One region of the Streptomyces sp. NPDC047917 genome, then DNA from elsewhere that is predicted to be linked to it. Evidence: riboswitches for the same ligand, from Rfam matches in the RefSeq annotation. Region 1 holds a riboswitch; each other region holds the start of a gene.

Region 1 (5,005 bases):
GTCGTGCACCAGCCGTTGCAGCACGGCCAGGACATCCTCGGCCGCCGCCGGGTCCAGCGCGGACGTCGGCTCGTCGAGGACCAGGACCTTCGGGTGCGGGGTGAGGACGGAGCCGATCGCGACCCGCTGCTGCTGGCCGCCGGAGAGCGTGGCGATCGGCCGGTCGCGCAGCTCGGCCAGCCCCAGCAGGTCCAGCGTCTCCTCCACCCGCCGCCGCATCACGTCGGGGGCCAGGCCCAGCGACTCCATGCCGTAGGCCAGCTCGTCCTCGACCGTGTCGGTGACGAAGTGGGAGAGCGGGTCCTGCCCCACCGTGCCGACCAGATCGGCGAGTTCGCGCGGCTTGTGGGTACGGGTGTCGCGGCCGTCGACCGTGACCCGGCCGCTCAGCGTGCCGCCGGTGAAATGCGGCACCAGACCGGAAACGGCCCCCAGCAGTGTCGACTTGCCGACCCCGGACGGGCCGACGAGCAGCACCAACTCGCCCTCGGGGACGGTCAGATCGACCCCCGACAGGGTGGGGCGCTCGGTCCCCTCGTAACGCACCGAGACCTGCTCGAACCGGATCACTGGATCTCCTTGGAATTCGGCGCACCGGCCGGTGAGGTACCCGTCGGCGCAGTACGCACCGGCGCGGTACCCGTCGGCGCGGCGCCCACCGGCGTACCCACGGGCGCAGCACCCGCCGATGCAGCACCCGCCGATGCAGCACCCGCCGGTGCCGCCGCCGACGTACCCACCGGCGGCACCGGCGCCACCACCGCGGGCAACAGCCCGATCAGCACCGCCGCAGCCGGCCACAGCGGAAGCACCGGCGCGGTCAGCGGAACGACCCCCGGGTGCAGCGCCTCCCCGTAGGCACCGCCCGCCCAGATCATCGCCACCGCCACCACCACGCCCGAACCCGCCACCAGCCAGGCCCGCACACCCCACCGGTCGGGCCGGTAGCGGGTACGGACCGAGCGGGCCCCGCCGAGCCGCAGCCCGGCCAGCGCGGCGACGAGCCCGGCGATCAGCAGCGGCACCCCGTACACCGCGCCCTGCGCGGCCAGCAGCCCGTACGTACCGGCGCACACCCCGAGCAGTCCGCCGAGCGTGAGGACGTTCGTGGTGCGGCGGACCGCGGGCGGGACCTGGGCGCTGCGCCCGTAGCCGCGCGCGTCCATCGACGCGGCCACCGCGATCGAACGCTCCAACGCGCCTTCCAGGACCGGCAGTCCGATCTGGAGGACCGCCTTGATGCCACCGGTCGGACGGCCCCGCAGCCGCCGTGCGGTGCGCAGCCGCACCACATCGGCGACCATGTTCGGCGCGAACGTCATCGCGACGACGACCGCGACGCCCGCCTCGTACAGCGCACCGGGCAGCGACTTCAGCAGCCGGGCCGGGTTGGCGAGCGAGTTCGCCGCACCGATACAGATCAGCAGGGCGGCCAGCTTCGCCCCGTCGTACAGCGCGAAGACCAACTGCTCGGTGGTGACCCGGCCACCGAGCCTGACCCCCTGCGCCCAGTCGGGCAGCGGCACCTCGGGGAGCGTGAACACCGTGTGCGTACCGGGGATCGGGGAACCCAGGAACACGGAGAAGACCAGCCGCACGGCGACGACGAACAACCCGATCCGGATGAACGCCCCGTACGAACGGGCCCACGGCGCGTCCGTACGGCGCGCGGCCACGACGTATCCGGCCACCCCCACCAGCAGCCCGAGCAGCAGCGGATTGGTGGTCCGGGACGCGGCGGTTGCCAGGCCGAGCGCCCACAGCCACCAGGCCCCGGCGGGCACGGCGTTGCTGCGGGTCGCCTCGGGAGCGCGCAGCGGACGACGCCGTGCCGGGGCGGCGGAGCGGGTCCGGGCGGTCATCCGCGGCGGCGGCGGGCCTGCACGACCGCGGCGATGCCGAGGAGGAGCACGGCGCCCACCCCGACGAGCACCCCGGCGGACGGGCCGCCGCCGGAACCGCCCGAGGTGCTGGCGGCCGCGGATCCGGCCGGTGACGCGGGGACGGACGCGGACGGGCCGGGCGTGCCGTTGCCGCCATCGCCGCCGCCGTTCCCGTCGTCGGAGACCTGTTCGCCGCAGCCCGAGCCCGGGTAGCCGGAGATGGCGCAGAGCATCGCGTCACTGTTGTAGCGCAGCGGCTTCGCCACCGAGGCGAGCGCCTCCGCGGCGCTGGCGTCCGGTGCGACCCGCGCGCACGCGGTGCGCGGCGCGGGCGGTGTCTCACCCGCCGGGGCGTCCGCCGCCGTGCCCGGGTCGATGACGAGCGCGATCCGCTTGGTGCCGTCCTCGGCCGGGGTGTCCGCGCAGATCTTCGTGAACTCGGCTGCGCGGCGCGGCTTCGCCGAGTCCTGGGAGTCCTCGCTGACCGAGAACCGGAAGCCCTGCACCGCCCCGTCGTCCGGCCGGACGAGCGACGGGCCCTGGGTGGCGTACGTCCAGCCGGAGCCGGAGCCCTCCCAGAACGACCAGTACCGGTACCCGGCCGCCTGGGCCGGCCCCGCGCCGAGCACGGCCAGGACGGCACCCAGGACCACCAGCAGCGCGGTGGTCCGCCCCGCGCGCCTCACGGCTGCCTGTTCTTCCGGCGACCGCTGGTCAGGAAGAACGCGATGGCCGCGAGGACGAGGGCGATGCCGATGTACCACCACACGCCCCCGATCACGTCGTCGCCGCTGTGGACCTGGTCCTTCTCCGTGGCCTCGTACCCGGTGTCGGCGGACGGGTCGGGCGTCACGACGGAGGCGGGCTCGGGGCCGGCCGCGTTGAGCCGGGCGACCAGGTCGACGCCGCCGAAGTCCCGGGCGTCGTCGCCGGTCGCGTGGGCGGCCAGGATCAGCTGGGCGTAGGCGGCGGGGCCGTTCTGGCCGGCCCAGTCCGCGGAGTTCTTCTTCAGCCAGTCGACGGCTCCGGCCGCCTTGTCCTGGTGGCCGGCCGCGGAGAGCGCGACGACCGCGTCGGCGGTGTTGCCGAAGTCGGGCTGCGGGGTGGTGTCGGTGGCACCGGGCATCGGCGCCAGGTTCAGGTGGCCGCTGCCGGCGAGGGCGCCGGTGAGGTAGTGGGCGCCGTTCTGGGCGGCCTGCTCGGGCGTGAGCGCGGAACCGGACCGGCAGGTGGGCGCCTTGCCCGCGGCGTTGTTCCCGACCGCCAGGGCCTTGCCCATCGTGCCGAGCACGGCGGCCGCGGTGGCGTCCGCGTTCGCGGCGAGCCCGCCCTTCTTGTCGGGCTGGTAGGCGAACGCGCCGCCGTCCTTGCCGCCGCACGGGACGGCGAGGGCGAGCAGCGGATCGTAGGGGGTCTTGCCACCGGGGGTCGTGATGTCCGCGAGCCGCTGCCCCTGACGGGCCAGGGCGCCGATCACCAGAGAGGTGGAGTTGGCGTCACTGGGCGCGCCCGCGGTGTAGCCCCAGCCGCCGTCCTCGTTCTGTACGGACTTCAGCCAGCGCACCGAGTTGTTCACGGTCTCGCGGTGCCCGCCGACCTCCACCAGCGCCTGGGCGGCGGCCGCGGTGGCATTGGTGTCCCGCACCGTCCTGGCGTCGCACGGCTTGGTGGTATCGGGCCGGTACGCGGCGTAGGAGCCGTCGGCGCACTGCTGGCCGATCAGCCAGTCCACCGACTTCGCGGCCGGGGTGACCCCTTCGAGCCGCTGCGCGAGGAAGGCCAGCGACTGCCGCCACACCCCGTCGTAGGTGGGGTCCTTCGTGCCGTACAGCCCGGACGGCAGCGCGACGGACGGCGAGGGCGAGGGGGACGGCGCTGCCACCGCGGCCGGCGCAGCGGCCGCGCAGAGCACGGCGGCGGTGGCGGCGAGCGTTGCTGCGCTGCGACGTACGGTCATGGCGGGCGGGGGCCTCTCCTGCGGGGTGAACCGGGCACAGGCACGCTCAGGCACCAGGCTCCGACCCCGTGTACCTCGACGGTGCCGACCACCGGGGGATCCGGTGGTCCGAGCCGGTCACGACCGCGGACAGGGCATTCCGACTCACCGCCTGCGAAGACGGTTCACGGCTGCGTGGTCAGTGCCGGATTCGCACCGGCTTCCCCCTGAACGGGCATGATGACGACCCGCACACTCTACCGGGCGGCACCGACCGGACTCCGGGCCGGGAGGAGCGCCCCGTACGTGTCACTGCTCACGTACGCGCCTCTGTTCCCCTGCGCGCCACCGCCCACGTAAGCGAGACCACACCCCCCACTCGCCCCCCCACTCACACCACGCACACCGCTCCACCGCTCACACCGCGATGTATGTCACCGGCTCGCTTCCCGGCACCGCCTCCGCGCGCCCGAGCTTCACCAGCCGCCGCAGATGCGCCTCCGCCTCCGAGACGGCGATGTTCCGGGAGCCGTGCGGGATCTGCTCCCACGGCCGGTTCCACTCCATCCGCTCGGCCAGCTCCCACGGTGTCAGCGGCTCCGCCAGCAGCCCGAGCAGCCCGGTCAGCCGCTCCTCGTGATGCCCGAGCAGCTCCCGCACGCGCCCCGCCGCATCGGTGAAGGCGTACTGATGCGCGGGCAGCACCTCGGCGGCCCCGAGCCTGCCGATCCGCTCCAGCGAGTCGAGGTAGTCACCGAGGGGGTCGGTGGCCGTGGCGTCGTCCGGGTCCTCGTACAGCCCGATGTGCGGACTGATCCCCGGCAGCAGATGGTCCCCCGAGAAGAGCCGTCCCCGCCCCGGCAGATTGCCCGGGTGCTTCTCCTCCAGGTGCAGGCACACATGTCCGGGCGTGTGCCCCGGTGTCCAGATCGCCCGCAGTTTGCGCCCCGCCAGGTCGAGCAGCTCACCGGGCACGATCTCCCGGTCCGGAAGCGCGGCCCGCAGCCCCGGCAGCGTCCGCATCCTGCCCCCGCCGGCCGCGGCGACCCGCAACGGCGCGAGGTGCTCCTCGGGCGCCCCGACCGCGGTGAGCTTGGCCGCGAGATACGTCAGCCACCTGCCGGGTTCGGACTCCCGGGTGCGGCGCACGATCGCGGTGTCCGCCGCGTGCATGGCGATCCAGGCC
Region 2 (5,005 bases), on a different contig from region 1:
GAGCGGGAGTTCGCTGGTGGGGGCGAGTTCGCCGAGTACGCGGTTGCCCTCCGGATCGACGCCGACGACGTCCTTCGGGCCCAGCCGGTCGTACGGCACTCCGCTCGGCGTGACCAGGATGGTGTCGCCGACCCGTGCCGACACGTTTCCCGAGGTCCCGACGACGAGGCCCTCGGCCGCCGTCCGCCGGGCGGTGGCGACGACACCGTCCCAGGCGCGTCCGATCGCGTCCCGCTGCTGATCGCTCATGCGCCGATCCTGTCAGCCGCGGAGGCGGACGGGTATGGGGTCGGACACAGCCCCGCACCGCGGGAGAGCCGGGCCACGCCTGCCCCCAGGACAAGCGGAATGCCTGAGCTCCGCTTTGGAACACCCCAGCGCCCTACCCAGTTCATCTTCCGTTCATCCAGGTTGCCTACGGTCCACGTGCCAATGACGTCGAACGATTGCCTGGGTAAATGGAACACATCACGCTGCTACTCGCGATTGTGATCGTGACAGCTCTAGTGTTCGATTTCACGAACGGTTTCCACGACACCGCGAACGCGATGGCGACCACCATCTCGACCGGTGCACTCAGACCGAAGACCGCGGTGGCCATGTCCGCCGTTCTCAATCTCGTCGGCGCGTTCCTGTCGGTGGAGGTCGCCAAGACGATCTCCGGCGGGATCATCAACGAGGACGGGCTGCGGACAGAAGTCATCTTCGCGGCACTCGTCGGCGCCATTCTGTGGAATCTGCTGACATGGCTGGTCGGGCTGCCGTCCAGCTCGTCGCACGCCCTGTTCGGCGGCCTGATCGGCGCGGCCGTGATGTCGGCCGGCTGGTCCTCCGTCAACGGCGGCACCGTCGTCACCAAGGTGCTGCTTCCCGCGGTCGCCGCCCCGATCGTCGCCGGTCTGGCCGCGCTGCTGGCCACCCGGCTGACGTACCGGATCGGCGGCAGGGTGCGCGACGAAGCCCAGCAGAAGGCCACCGCCAAGGGCTACCGGGCCGGCCAGATCGCCTCGGCCGGACTGGTCTCGCTCGCCCACGGCACCAACGACGCGCAGAAGACCATGGGCATCATCACCCTGGCCCTGGTCACCGGCGGCGTCCTGCACCCGGGCGCCAACCCGCCGGTCTGGGTCATCGTCGCCGCCGGCACGGCCATCGCGCTCGGCACCTACCTGGGCGGCTGGCGCATCATCCGCACCATGGGCAGCGGCCTCACCGACCTCAAGCCGCCGCAGGGCTTCGCCGCCCAGACCAGTGCGGCCACGGTCATCCTGGCCTCCTCGCACCTCGGCTTCTCCCTCTCCACCACCCAGTCCTGCTCCGGAGCCGTGATGGGCGCGGGCCTCGGCCGGCAGGGCGGTGTGGTCCGCTGGTCCACCGCCACCCGGATGTTCGTCGCCTGGGGTCTGACCCTGCCCGCCGCCGGTCTGGTCGGCGCGGGCGCGGAGCTCCTCACCAAGCAGGGCACCTGGGGTGTCGTCGTCGTGGCGGCGCTGCTGGTCCTGGGCTCCGGTGCGATCTGGCTCCTGTCGCGCCGCAAGCCGGTCGGCCACGACGACGTCGCGCCCTCGGCCGCCGGCGTCGAACCGGCGGGCGTCGTCACCACGGCCATCGCCGCCGTCAGCCCGCCGCCCACGGCGGCCGCGGTGCAGGCACCGTCCCAGAACCTCATGACCACCATTCCGGCCCCGGCCGGAACCACCCAGGACCCGGCGCGACCCGCCACCGTCTGAGCCGGCCGCCAGGCCGGCCGTCCAAGGCCGTCTAAGGATTCAGCATGAACATCGACTGGGCAGCCCTCGGCTCCGTATTCGGCGTCTCCCTCGTTGTCACCGTCGCGCTGGTGGGCCTCTTCACCCTGGGCATCGTCGGCCTCTCCAAGCAGCCGGAACCGGCGGCGCAGGGCGGCTCCGGCGGCTCGCTGCTGCTGGCCCGCGCCGGCGCGTACGTCTGCTTCGGGCTGTGCGCGGCGGCCGTCGCGTACGGGATCTATCTGATCGTCGCCTGAGCCGCTCCCGCGCACGCTCCCCCGTCGGGCCGGACACCTCGGTGTCCGGCCCGATGTGGGTATCAGCACACTGCACCGTCGCAGGTCAACGGCAGGTTGACGGGCGTTCGCGGAGCGTGGTGGACTGCCGGAGCCAATTACGGCGACAGCAGAGGAAGCCGGTGCGAATCCGGCGCGGTCCCGCCACTGTCACCGGGGAGCGGTCCCCCAACACCGGAAGTCACGGCTCGCACGAGCGGGCTGGAAGGCCGGGGGTACCGCGGATCCGGGAGCCAGGAGACTCTCGTCGCCGGTCACGTCGAACCAGGGCGCGGACCCTGAGTGAGGACATATCGCCATGCCTGGCTGCCGTGCGTCCGCTGTTTCGGCGCTCTCGACGAGAGCCGCCTGTACGAAGGTCCGCCGAGGCGCGACGGCCGGCTGAACCGTGCGAGCCGACCGCATCTTCGCGTACGGCGCCACGGCCGGCCTGATCGGCGATCTGCTGCTCGGTGACCCCCGCAGGGGACACCCGGTCGCCGCGTTCGGGCGGGCCGCGGCGGACGTCGAGCGCCTGCTGTGGCGCGACCACCGTGGCCGGGGCGCGCTGCACACTCTCGTCTGCGCCGGAGGCGCCGCGGGTGGTGCCGCGCTGATCACCCGCGCCGTGCGCCGCAGCCCCGCCGCCTCCGTGGCGCTGACCGCCGCCGTCACCTGGTCCGTCGTCGGCGGCACGTCCCTGGGGCGTGAGGCGCGGGCCATCGGCGGAGCCCTGGCCGCCGGTGACATCGAACTGGCCCGCGAGCGGCTGCCGCATCTGTGCGGCCGCGACCCGCACTCCCTGGACGGCCCGCAGATCGCCCGCGCCGTGGTGGAGTCCGTGGCGGAGAACACCTCGGACGCCGTCGTCGGCGCGCTGGTGTGGGGCGCGCTGGCCGGGGTTCCCGGGCTGGCCGGGTTCCGGGCCGTCAACACCCTGGACGCGATGGTCGGGCACCGTTCGCCCCGGCATCTGCGCTACGGCTGGGCCTCGGCCCGCCTCGACGACCTCGCCGGCTGGCCGGGGGCCCGGCTCACGGCGCTGCTCGCCGTGGCGGCCGGGGGGCGGCCGCGCGGCGCGGTCCGGGCCTGGCGGGCCGACGCCGCCGAGCACCCGAGCCCCAACGCAGGCCCGGTGGAGGCCTCGTTCGCGGGTGCGCTCGGCGTACGGCTCGGCGGCACCCTCGCGTACGGCGGCCGGGTCGAGCACCGCCCGGTGCTCAACGGGGAGACGGGCCGGGCCGTGGAGAGCGCGGACATCGAGCGCGCGGTGCGGCTGTCGCGCCGGGTGAGCGCGCTGGCGCTGGGCGTCTGCGTGGCGGGGCGGCTCGGCGCGGCCCTCGCCGCACGTCGGCTCGCCGGGCGCCGGACCACCGGGACGAACGTGGCGGGGCCTCGCACCGCAGGACGGAGAGACGCATGAGCGGCGGGCTGCTGGTCGCCGGTACCACTTCCGACGCGGGCAAGAGCGTCGTCACGGCAGGCATCTGCCGCTGGCTCGTGCGCCGGGGCGTGAAGGTGGCGCCCTTCAAGGCGCAGAACATGTCGCTCAACTCGTTCGTCACCCGCGAGGGCGCCGAGATCGGGCGCGCCCAGGCCATGCAGGCCCAGGCGGCCCGCGTGGAGCCGTCGGCCCTGATGAACCCGGTCCTGCTCAAGCCGGGCAGCGACCGCTCCAGCCAGGTCGTCCTGATGGGTAAACCGGTCGGCGAGATGAGCGCCCGCGGCTACCACGGGGGCAGGCAGGAGGCGCTGCTCTCCACAGTCGTGGACTGCCTGGAACAGCTCCGGTCCACGTACGACGCGGTGATCTGCGAGGGCGCGGGCAGCCCCGCCGAGATCAATCTGCGGCGCACGGACATCGTCAACATGGGCATCGCGCGGGCGGCGCGCTTCCCGGTGGTGGTCGTCGGCGACATCGACCGCGGCGGGGTCTTCGCCTCGTTCTTCGGCACGACGGCGCTGCTCGCCGCCGAGGACCAGTCGCTGATCGCCGGCTATCTCGTCAACAAGTTCCGCGGCGACGTCTCGCTGCTGGAGCCGGGCCTGGAGATGCTGCGGGACCTCACCGGCAGGCCGACGTACGGGGTGCTGCCCTTCGCCCACGGCCTCGGCATCGACGAGGAGGACGGGCTGCGGGTCTCGCTGCGGGGAGCCGTGCGCGAGTCGGTCGTCGCCCCGCCGCACGGCGAGGACGTGCTGCGGGTCGCGGTGTGCGCGGTGCCGCTGATGTCGAACTTCACCGATGTGGACGCGCTGGCCGCCGAGCCCGGTGTCGTCGTCAGGTTCGTGGACCGGGCCGAGGAGCTGTCCGACGCCGACCTGGTCGTGGTGCCGGGAACCCGGGGCACCGTGCGGGCGCTGGCCTGGCTGCGCGAACGGGGCCTCGCCGACGCGCTGGTGCGGCGGGTGGCGGAGGGCCGGCCGGTCCTCGGCATCTGCGGCGGATTCCAGCTCCTGGGCGAGCACATCGAGGACGAGGTCGAGTCCCGGGCCGGTCACGTCGACGGCCTGGGGCTGCTGCCCGTACGTATCCGCTTCGCCCGCGAGAAGACCCTGGCCCGGCCCGTCGGCGAGGCGCTCGGCGCGCCGGTCGAGGGGTACGAGATCCACCACGGCGTGGCGGAGGTGCTCGGCGGAGAACCGTTCCTCGACGGCTGCCGGGTCGGCGCCGTATGGGGCACCCACTGGCACGGCTCGCTGGAGAGCGACGAGTTCCGCCGCCGCTTCCTGACCGAGGTGGCACGGGGCGCCGGCCGGCGTTTCGTCCCCGCTCCGGACACCTGTTTCGCGGCGCTGCGCGAGGAGCAGCTCGACCGCCTCGGCGATCTCGTCGAGGAACACGCGGACACCGACGCGTTGCTGCGGCTCGTCGAGTCGGGCGCGCCACCGGGGCTGCCCTTCATCGCTCCCGGAGCCCCGGGAGCACCCGGAGCCCCGGGGGGACGCCGGTGAACGGCGCGGGCCGAGGCCGCCTTTTCC
Region 3 (5,005 bases), on a different contig from region 1:
CCGTAGGACTGCACCCAGCCGTGCTGGGTCGCGAGGTATCCCGTCAGCTGCTCGGCGAAGTACTGGACCATGTCGTTGCGTTCGGGCTCGCCATGGACGAGGACGTCGATGCCGGTCTTCTCCTGGAAGGAGATCACCTCCTCGATCTCGCCCTTGATGCGGGACTCGTACCCGGCGGCGTCGATCCGCCCGGCGCGGAGGTCCGCCCGGGCGACGCGCAGTTCGTCGGTCTGCGGGAAGGACCCGATGGTGGTCGTCGGCAGGAGCGACAGGCCCAGGTGCGCCCGCTGGGCGACGGTACGTTCGGCGTACGGCTGGGCGCGACGCCCGTCGGCATCCGTGACGGCGGCAGTGCGGGCCCGAACGGCCGGGTCGTGAGTGAGGGCGGAGGCTGCCCGGGAGGCCAGGTCGGCGCGGTTGGCGGCGAGTTCGGGCGCGATCGCGGCGGTGCCCTGGGCGAGTCCGCGGGCCAGGGTGGCGATCTCCTGCGTCTTCTGGCGGGCGAAGGCGAGCCAGCGGCGGACCTGCGGGTCGATGTCCCGCTCGGCCCAGGCGTCGAGCGGGACGTGCAGGAGGGAGCAGGAGGCGGCGACGTCGACCCGTTCGGCGAGGCCGAGGAGGGTGCCAAGAGTGGTCAGGGACTTCTGGTAGTCGTTGATCCAGATGTTGCGGCCGTTGACCACACCCGCGACGAGGCGCTTGCCGGGCAGGCCGCCCACGGAGGCCAGGTCGTCGAGGTTGGCCGCGCCGCTGTCGGTGAAGTCGAGCCCGATGCCTTCGACGGGAGAGGCCGCGAGGGCCTGGAGCGCATCGCCCAGCCGGCCGAAGTACGAGGCAACGAGCAGCTTGGGCCGTTCGGTCAGGGCGCCGAGCTCGCGGTAGGCGCGGGCGGCGGCGTTCAGGTCGGCCGGGGTGCGGTCCTGGACCAGCGCCGGTTCGTCGAGCTGCACCCACTCCGCTCCGGCGGCCCGCAGGTCGGCGAGAACCTGTGCGTACACGGGCAGCAGCCGGTCCAGCAGGGTCAGCGGCTCGAAGTCGGCGGCGACGCCGGGAGCCGGCTTGGCCAGCAGGAGGTAGGTGATCGGGCCGACGAGGACCGGCCGAGCGGTGTGGCCCAGCGCCAGGGCCTCCTCCAGCTCGGCCACCTGCTTGGACGAGTCCGCCGTGAAGACGGTGTCCGGGCCGACCTCGGGGACCAGGTAGTGGTAGTTGGTGTCGAACCACTTGGTCATCTCCAGCGGGGCGACGTCCTGGGTGCCGCGCGCCATGGCGAAGTAGCCGTCCAGGGCGTCCACGTCGACGGCCGCGCGGTGGCGTGCGGGGACAGCGCCGACCATGACGCTGGTGTCCAGCACGTGGTCGTAGTACGAGAAGTCGCCGGTCGGTACCTCGGTGATGCCGGCCTCGGCCAGTTGCCGCCAGTTCGAGCGGCGCAGTTCGGCGGCGGCGCCCCGGAGGGCGTCGGCAGTGACGTGACCCTTCCAGTAGCCCTCGACGGCCTTCTTCAGTTCGCGGTTCTGGCCCTGGCGGGGGTAGCCGTACGCGGTGGCTCGTACTGTCGCGGCTGCGGGCTTCGCTGTCACGGAACTCTCCTTCGCGAGATGTGTCCAGGAACATCCCGGCGACGGGACGCGGACGCGAAGGGAACGACAGAACACACGGACCACGCAACGGAATCAAGGCCGCACGTGCCGCTCGCTGTGTACGCCGACCCGCCCACGAGGTCACCGGGATATCCGCGCACGGCATCGGCCGCGCACGGGCAACGGGCAGGTCTTCGGACTCGCGGGCACGCCTGCCGGTCTCCCGGCGGGCACCTACTGGCCGTCGCTTCCCAGGACCGTTGTCCGATCCCAGTGCGTATGACGGCGGTCGTTCCCGCTCACCGCTGCGGGGCAGTCCCGGATTCCCACCGGGTTCCCTCTTACGACGCATCCCGCCTGGCGGACGGGGCGAACCAGCTGCACCGGCCACCCTAGGCCGTTCCACCGAGGCGCGAGTACAGCGGTCCACATGTCGGACGTCGGAAATGAGACGCGACGGGCGAGGGCCGCGGTGCGTGCTTCGGCCGGGGCCGGACCCGTCAGGCAGGTCCGGCCGACGAACCGGGCTCAGGATGCTCGGAGCGGCACCTCGCGCTGGCCGGGGCCGTCGTAGGAGGCCAGGGGCCGGATGAGGGAGTTGTGGGCGAGCTGTTCGGTGATGTGGGCGGTCCAGCCGGTGATGCGGCTCATCACGAAGATGGGGGTGAACGCGGGGATGTCGAAGCCCATGAGGTGATAGGCGAGGCCGGCCGGGTAGTCCAGGTTGGGGTGGATGCCCTTGCGGCTGCTCATGGCGTGCCGCAGGGCGGCGTGGAGGGTGGCCAGGCGGGTGGTCTCCGGGTCGCTCGAGCGGGCGATGAGGTCCGCCAGGGCCTTCTGCATGATGGGGACGCGGGAGTCGCCGTGCTTGTAGACGCGGTGCCCGAAGCCCATGATCCTGCGCTTGGCGGCGAGGGCGTCGTCCAGCCAGCCCTCCGCCCCCTCAGGGTCGCCGATCTCTTCCAGCATGTGCATCACGGCCTCGTTGGCGCCGCCGTGCAGGGGGCCCTTGAGGGCGCCGATCGCAGCTGTGACCGCGCTGTGCAGGTCGGAGAGGGTAGAGGTGACGACACGGGCGGTGAAGGTGGAGGCGTTGAAGCTGTGCTCGGCGTAGAGGATCAGGGAGATCTCGAAGCAACGGACCACTGCCGGGTCGGGGACCTCGCCGAAGCACATGTGGAAGAAGTTCTCGGTGTACCCGAGGTCCCCGTCGGGCCGGATGGGCTCCAGGCCGTGGCGGCGCCTGTGGTCGGCGGCCACCACGACGGGCAGCCGGGCGAGCAGGGTCAGGGACTTGGTGAGGTTGGCGGCCGGACTGCCGTCGTCCTCCGCGGGGTCCTCGGCGCCGAGGAAGCTGACGGCGGTACGCAGCACGTCCATCGGGTGGCAGGTGTGCGGCAGTCTGGCCAGGAGTTCGGTGGTGGTGCGGTCCAGTGGGCGCAGGGCGCGTTCCCGGGCGGTGAACTCGCGAAGCTGTCCGGCGTCGGGCAGCTCACCGTGCCACAGCAGGTGGGCGACCTCCTCGAAGGAGCAGCGGGCGGCGAGGTCATGGACGGGGTAACCGCGGTAGGTGAGTGAGTTGGTGTCGGCGACCACGGTGGAAATGGCGGTGGTGTCGGCGACCACGCCGGCGAGGCCGCGGTGGATCTCCGGGGCGGTGCTGGTCACGGGGAGCCTCCGGGGGCTGAAAGGGGCAGCGGGGCTGTGCCGGGGCTGATGGAGCCCGGCGCGGCCGTCGGGTCTGCGGATGTCGGGTTCAGGCGCTGGGCGGGAGGGTGAAGTCGAAGACGGCCGCGTCGAAGGAGCCGTAGCTCTCGTAGTCGAGGACCTCGTAGAGGCGCGATCGGGTCTGCATGCCCTCCAGCAGGCCTGCCTGGGTGCCCTCTGCCGCGATCCGGCGCAGTCCGTCCTCCACGGCACCCATGGCGTAGCGGAAGAGGGTGACCGGGTAGAGGACGATGTCGTAGCCGAGGTCCTCCAGAGCGGCGGCTCCGAGGAGGGGGCCCTTGCCGAACTCGGTCATGTTGGCCAGGAGCGGGACGTCGACGGCCTTGCGGAAGGCCTCGAACTCGGCTTCGTTCGCGAGGGCTTCGGGGAAGATCGCATCGGCACCCGCGTCCACGTACGCCTTGGCCCGCTCGATCGCCGCTTCCAGGCCTTCCACGGCGCGGGCGTCGGTGCGGGCCATGAGGAGGAAGTCGGGGTCGCGGCGGGCGTCGACGGCGGCCCGGAGCCGGCGCACCATGTCCTGGGCCGGTACGACGCTCTTGCCGTCGAGGTGGCCGCAGCGCTTGGGGTTGACCTGGTCCTCCAGATGGAGGCCGGCGAGGCCGGCGTCCTCCATGAGCTGGAGGGTGCGAGCGGCGTTCATCGGCTCGCCGAAGCCGGTGTCGGCGTCGATGAGCACCGGCAGGTCGGTGACCCTGGTCGTCTGGGCGGCGCGGGCGGCGGTCTCGGTGGAGGTGGTCAGCCCGATGTCCGGCAGCCCCAGGTCTGCGGCGAGAACCGCGCCGGAGAGGTAGGCGGCCTCGAAACCGGCCTCCTGGATCAGCCGGGCGGAGTAGGGGTTGATCGCCCCCGGCATGGCGAGGATTCGGCCCTCGGCGAGGCGGGCGCGCAGGGCACGGCGGCGCTCGGAGGGCGTGGTGCGGGTGTGGAGCATCAGAACAGGCCCTTCGGGAGGCCGGCGTCGTGCCGGGCGACGGCTTCGGTGTCGACGGTGGGGAAGAGTCCGGTGAGCTCGTCGGCGGACAGCTCGGCCAGCCGCTCCGCCGTGGACAGGAACCGGTCCTGGCCGTCCGGGGTGACGATGCCCTCGGCCAGGGCACGGAACTTGCGCTCGTAGGCGGCCCGGTCGAAGGGTCGGGCGCCGGCCGGGTGGGCGTCGGCCACCGCCAGCTCGTCCTCGACCACCGAGCCGTCCTCGAAGGTGATGACGATCCGGCCGCCGAAGGCACGGCGCAGCGGGTCCGGGTCGTGGTAGCGGCGCGTCCACCGCGGGTCCTCGACCGTGGTGATCTTCCGCCACAGCGCGACGGTGGAGGTGCGGGCGGCGCGCTCGGGGGCGTATGAGCGTTCGTGGTGCCAGGTCCCGTCCTCCAGGGCGACGGCGAGAATGTACGGGATGGAGTGGTCGAGGGTCTCGCGGCTGGCGGACGGGTCGTACTTCTGGGGATCGTTCGCACCCGAGCCGATCACCTGGTGGGTGTGGTGACTGGTGTGCAGGACCACCGAGCGGACCCGCTCCAGCGGGCCGGTCTTGTCGCGCAGCCGACGGGCCAGGTCGATGACGGCTTGGGCCTGGTACTCGGCCGAGTGCTCCTTCGTGTACGTGTCGAGGATGGCCCGGCGGGGCTCGCCCGGCTCGGGCAGCAGGACCGCGTAGTCGGAGTCCGGCCCGTTCAGCATCCGTGCCAGGAAGC
Region 4 (5,005 bases), on a different contig from region 1:
GGGTGCGGCGGCACCTGCATCCCGGGTTCGTCCGCGATGTCGTCGGGACCGTAATGATCGACGAAGGCCCAGGCGCCGACCATCCGGCGGCCCAGGTTGGGCAGCAGTCTGCGGACCTCGGTGGACTCACCCAGCCGGACGTGGCGAGGGGTGAGGAGTTCACGCACGGGCTCGGCGACGACAAACCCCCGTCCTCCACAGACGGAGAGTGCGGCCTGGCGATCGAGATTGCTCATGGCGCTCAACCTATTCCTGAGCGGGTCCGGGAGAGCCGGTACCCACGCCGACAAGTTAGTGGAATATTCAATCATCATGCGCCGTTGGGCCAGTCACAGGGTGGTTGGGCAGCGGCTCGGCCACCGGTCGGACGGAGCGGGGCAGGAGCCCGGCGCGATCCGTTACCGAGGAGGTCAAGTGAGCGACACCTACTTCGAGTTCGGCACGGCTGCCGACCGCTGGGACCGTGCCCGGATGTTCTTCGAGGCCAAGGAGTACATGAGCGCGGCCCGGATCCTGGAGGGACTGGTCGAGGAGGTCCCGGAGCAGGTGTCGACGCGTCTGCTGCTGGCCCGGACCTACTACCACTCGGCACGGCTCGGCAAGGCCGAGACGGAGCTGCGGGCGGTGCTGGAGCGCGACCCGGTCGAGCACTACGCGCGGCTGATGCTCGGCCGCACCCTTGAGCGTCAGGGGCGGAGTGCGGAGGCGGCCGGTCATCTGCGGATGGCCGCGGCGTTCTCCGGGGACTTCGGCTCCGCTCCGGACGGAGCGGCTGCTCAGGGGCCGTCGGGCACCTGAGTCCGGGAGGGGCACGGTGCGGGCGGCGGGCGCGGCGCCCGCACGGCACGGGCGGCCGGCGCGGCGTCGTGTGCGCATCGCCCGCACACCGGAATCGACGCCGTCGGCGGCCGCCCGGCCGATTTTCGGATGCCGTGTGCTCGTCCCGCGTGATATTCCACTCGCTCATGACCGACCTTGAGACCTCTCGCCTCCTGCTCCGCCCGATGAACGCCTCCGACGCCCTGCGGGTGATCTCCGGCACGCCCGGTGAGGGGGCCCGCTGGGCGCCCGGCTATCCGTCCCCCGGGGAGAAGTCCGCGGCCCAGCGCTTCCTGGAGACCTGTGAGACGACCGGCGATCCGAGTCCCTTCTGCTCGTACGAGATATGTCGCCGCACGGACGGACTGGTGATCGGCGGGATGGGATTCCACGGCGCGCCGGACGAGGACGGGGACGTCACGATCGGCTACGGCCTCGTCCCCTCGGCACAGGGAATGGGTTACGCCTCCGAGGCGTTGCGCGCCCTGCTGCTGTTCGCCCGTGAGGAGGGGGTGCGTCGTGTGCACGGTGACACCGACCTGGACAACGTCGCGTCCCAGCGCGTCATGGAAGCCGTCGGCATGCGTCTGGAGAAGCAGGACGAGCGGCTGAAGTACTACCGGACCGACTGGGGCCCGCGGTCCGAGGAGTGATCCGGTGCGGGCGGAACGCCGGAACCCCGACGGGAGGTCCCGTCGGGGTTCCGGCGTTCCGCCCGCGTGTGTGGTGCCGGTCAGCCGGCCGCGGTGGCCGGGCGGTTCGCGCCGCTGCCTCCGGTGGTGACGGTTCCGGTCCTCGGTGCGAGCAGCCGGTCCGTCAGATGGCCGAAGAGGAGCCCGAAGCTCACCCAGAGGGTGGTCTGCACGGCGAGGGTGCTCAGTCGGAACTCCCAGAGCAGGGAGGCCGGGAAGTCCTTGCCGACTTCGTTGTACGAGGGCAGGAACGCGTAGGCGACCCCGATCACCAGGACGTACGCGGCGGATGCCGTGACCGTCGCGTTCCAGTTGCCCAGACGGGGAGCCAGCCGTTTGCCGAGGATGACGGCGGCGACGGCCAGCAGCACGCTGAGGGCGACCATCAGGAAGAACAGCGCGGTGCGCGGACCGATGGTGTCGGGGTTGCCGACGGCCGGCGGGTTGGCCGGGTACTTCAGGAACGGGACGACGTACACCGTCAGCAGTGCCGCGCCCGCGATCAGCGCGGCCGTGGCCCGGGGGCCGAACCTGCCGATCCGGCCGAGGGCATAGCAGAAGACGAGTGCGGCGATGCCGCCGATGGCGACGCCGAAGACCAGTACACCGGTGGCGAGGCCGGCGGTCGACTGCATGGTGCGGCTGACCAGTTCCTCGCCGCCGTCGTGGTGGTGGCTGTGCGCCTCCTCCAGGGCGATGGCCGCGTCCACACGCGACTCACCGAGGAAGTAGGCGACCAGCAGAGCGAGCGCGCCCGCGGCGAGTCCGGCCAGCATGCCGCGGACGAGCAGGGCTCTGACAGATATGGAGTTCATGAGGTTTCCCCAGGATCGGACGGTACGTCAGTGGCAGGGGAATCCGAGGAGGTGGCGGCCGTCGTGGACCCACTCGTGGACACCTTCGCCGGAGATGACCGCGGTGGCGCCCTGCTCGGCACCGACGAAGTACAGCAGTACGAGCATGAGGATCCCGAAGAAGACCGCCCAGGGGGCGATGGCCTTCAGGGAGATGGGGGTGATCGCCGGTACGGCGGTGGCGGGGGCAGCAGTCTGTGCCATGACAGAACCTCCTGAGGGAACACGCGTCCCGATCGTGGTGCCTGAGACGTGGGTGCTGGGTCTGACTTCCCGCACAGGTACGGGTTCACAGTGGCGCGACCGTGCCGGATTCTCACCGGACTTCCGTCACACCTACGTCATGTTCGCCGTGACCATACCGCTTGGGGACAGGTGCCGCCATGGTGCCGGTGACGGGGCCCGACCGCCCGGATGCCATGGTGGGCACACCCGAGGGGCCAGAGTTCAGGGAGTTGACCGGGCCATGGCAGTACAGGTGATGTTGGTCTCACCGGCGCTCAACGCCGCGCTGCGCGAGGCCCGGTTCGACGGTGACGCGCCGTTGGACGCGGCCGGGGTCCGGCGGGCGGAGGCGGTCGCGGCCGCGGTGCCGGCCGCCGACCGGTATCTGCGCGGGCCGTCCGAACGATGTGCCGGGACCGCCGACGCGCTGGGGCTGCGGGCCGGACCCGAACCCGCCGTCCATGGCTGGGACATGGGACGGTGGAGCGGTCGGCGGCTGGCGGCGGTGAGCGCGTCCGAGCCGGAGGCGGTGTCGGCCTGGCTGACCGACCCTTCGGCGGCTCCGCACGGTGGCGAGTCCCTGCTCGAACTCTGCGCCCGGGCCGGACGCTGGCTGGACGCGCTGGAATCCACCGGGGACCGCGGGGGCGGCCGCGTGCTGGCGGTCGTCGAGCCGGCGGTGGTGCGGGCGGTGACCGTCGGGGCACTCGCTCTGCCGGTGGAGGCGTTCTGGCGGCTGGACGTCGCCCCGCTGACGCTGACCGCGCTCAGCGGCCGTTCCGGTCGGTGGAACCTGCGGTGCGGGCAGCAGCTGTCCCCCGCGACCGGCCCCGCCGTCTGACCCGGCCGACCGATCCGATCCGGTTGACCGATCCGATCCGGCCCGCGGTCCGGTCGGCCCTGCCGATCCTGCCGATCCGAATGTGCTGTCCGGGATCCGGAGCGGACCCCCTATGGTGATGGGCGCAGCTGGTTCGCCCTGTCCGCCAGGCAGGCGCGTCGCAAGAGGGAACCCGGTGGGAATCCGGGACTGCCCCGCAGCGGTGAGTGGGAACGACCGCCGTCATCGAGCACTGGACCCGACGGGTCCGGGAAGCGACGGCCAGTAGGTGTCTCGTACACGGGACGCGCCCACGAGTCCGAAGACCTGCCACTGCCCGTGCGCGTCGGACGCGCACGGTGATCCCGGTGACCTCGTGGGCGGGTCGGCGTACATATCGAGCAGGTCACGCGCGTCGGCACGGCGCCGCGGATCCGCCCGGTCCGTCATCCCTTCGCGTCTGCGATCCGTCCCGGGGTCGTACCAGGACACGCTCGCGAAGGAGAGTCACGTGACCACCGAGTCCGCAGTCGCGGCAGCCCGGGCCACCGTGTACGGCTACCCCCGCCAAGGGGGCGACCGGGAACTGAAGAAGGCCGTCGAGGGTTACTGGAAGGGCCGCGTCACCGCAGCCGCCCTCCGGGAGACCGCCGAAGAACTGCGCCGCGCCAACTGGCAACGGCTTGCCGACGACGGCATCCACGAGGTCCCGACCGGTGACTTCTCGTACTACGACCATGTGCTGGACACCAGCGTGATGGTCGGTGCCGTGCCCGTCCGGCACCGTGAAGCCGTCGCGACCGACGCGCTGGACGGCTATTTCGCGATGGCGCGCGGTACACAGGACGTGGCGCCGCTCGAAATGACCAAGTGGTTCGACACGAACTACCACTACCTGGTGCCGGAGCTCGGCCCCGACACCGTCTTCGCCGCCGACTCCACCAAGCAGGTCCGGGAGTTCGGGGAGGCGCTGGCGCTCGGGCACGACGCCAGGCCGGTGCTGGTGGGTCCGGTCACCTATCTGCTGCTGGCCAAGCCCGCTCCCGGTGTCGCCGCCGACTTCGAACCGCTGACCCTGCTCGACCGGCTGCTGCCGGTGTACGCCGAGGTGCTGGCCGATCTGCGTGCGGCCGGTGCCCAGTGGGTTCAGCTCGACGAGCCCGCGCTGGTGCAGGACCGTTCCCCCGCGGAACTGAACGCCGTCGCACGTGCCTACCGCGATCTCGGTGCGCTCGCCGACCGGCCGCGGCTTCTGGTCGCCTCGTACTTCGACCGGCTCGGTGACGCACTCGCCGTACTGGCGAATTCTCCGGTCGAGGGCCTCGCGATGGACTTCACCGGTCCGGCGGCCGCCAATCTGCGGGATCTCGCCGGGGTCGGCGGTCTGCCGGGCAGGCGGCTGGTCGCCGGGGTCGTCGACGGCCGCAACGTGTGGATCAACGACCTCCAGCAGTCCCTGGCCACGCTCGGCACCCTGCTCGGTCTGGCCGGCCGGGTCGATGTGGCGGCCTCCTGCTCGCTGCTGCACGTGCCGCTCGACCTGGCCGCCGAGCGCGACGTCGACCCACGGGTGGGGCGCTGGCTGGCCTTCGCCC

What was found. A riboswitch is a leader RNA that binds a small molecule or an ion and turns the genes downstream of it on or off. The one in region 1 is predicted to bind cobalamin.
Region 2: another riboswitch for cobalamin. It lies ahead of ACGF8B_RS13110 (cobalamin biosynthesis protein); the one in region 1 lies ahead of ACGF8B_RS29010 (prenyltransferase/squalene oxidase repeat-containing protein).
Region 3: another riboswitch for cobalamin. It lies ahead of metE (5-methyltetrahydropteroyltriglutamate--homocysteine S-methyltransferase); the one in region 1 lies ahead of ACGF8B_RS29010 (prenyltransferase/squalene oxidase repeat-containing protein).
Region 4: another riboswitch for cobalamin. It lies ahead of metE (5-methyltetrahydropteroyltriglutamate--homocysteine S-methyltransferase); the one in region 1 lies ahead of ACGF8B_RS29010 (prenyltransferase/squalene oxidase repeat-containing protein).

Annotation. Positions count from the first base shown of each region.
Region 1 covers NZ_JBIDCA010000012.1:256,084-261,088, forward strand. The annotation lists gene ACGF8B_RS28995 (ABC transporter ATP-binding protein) at 1-570, opposite strand, end outside; gene ACGF8B_RS29000 (energy-coupling factor transporter transmembrane component T) at 567-1,862, opposite strand; gene ACGF8B_RS29005 (SCO2322 family protein) at 1,859-2,569, opposite strand; gene ACGF8B_RS29010 (prenyltransferase/squalene oxidase repeat-containing protein) at 2,566-3,840, opposite strand; cobalamin riboswitch at 3,951-4,086, opposite strand; gene ACGF8B_RS29015 (MBL fold metallo-hydrolase) at 4,237-5,005, opposite strand, start outside.
Region 2 covers NZ_JBIDCA010000005.1:61,070-66,074, forward strand. The annotation lists gene ACGF8B_RS13095 (class II aldolase/adducin family protein) at 1-249, opposite strand, end outside; gene ACGF8B_RS13100 (anion permease) at 459-1,730, shown strand; gene ACGF8B_RS13105 (hypothetical protein) at 1,775-2,005, shown strand; cobalamin riboswitch at 2,156-2,288, shown strand; gene ACGF8B_RS13110 (cobalamin biosynthesis protein) at 2,433-3,446, shown strand; gene ACGF8B_RS13115 (cobyric acid synthase) at 3,443-4,978, shown strand.
Region 3 covers NZ_JBIDCA010000013.1:17,007-22,011, reverse strand. The annotation lists gene metE (5-methyltetrahydropteroyltriglutamate--homocysteine S-methyltransferase) at 1-1,583, opposite strand, end outside; cobalamin riboswitch at 1,772-1,927, opposite strand; gene ACGF8B_RS29740 (bifunctional 2-methylcitrate synthase/citrate synthase) at 2,112-3,251, opposite strand; gene prpB (methylisocitrate lyase) at 3,340-4,245, opposite strand; gene ACGF8B_RS29730 (MmgE/PrpD family protein) at 4,245-5,005, opposite strand, start outside.
Region 4 covers NZ_JBIDCA010000004.1:299,280-304,284, forward strand. The annotation lists gene ACGF8B_RS11095 (pirin family protein) at 1-236, opposite strand, end outside; gene ACGF8B_RS11100 (tetratricopeptide repeat protein) at 415-798, shown strand; gene ACGF8B_RS11105 (GNAT family N-acetyltransferase) at 966-1,472, shown strand; gene ACGF8B_RS11110 (CbtA family protein) at 1,553-2,326, opposite strand; gene ACGF8B_RS11115 (CbtB-domain containing protein) at 2,354-2,569, opposite strand; gene ACGF8B_RS11120 (histidine phosphatase family protein) at 2,832-3,431, shown strand; cobalamin riboswitch at 3,544-3,760, shown strand; gene metE (5-methyltetrahydropteroyltriglutamate--homocysteine S-methyltransferase) at 3,922-5,005, shown strand, end outside.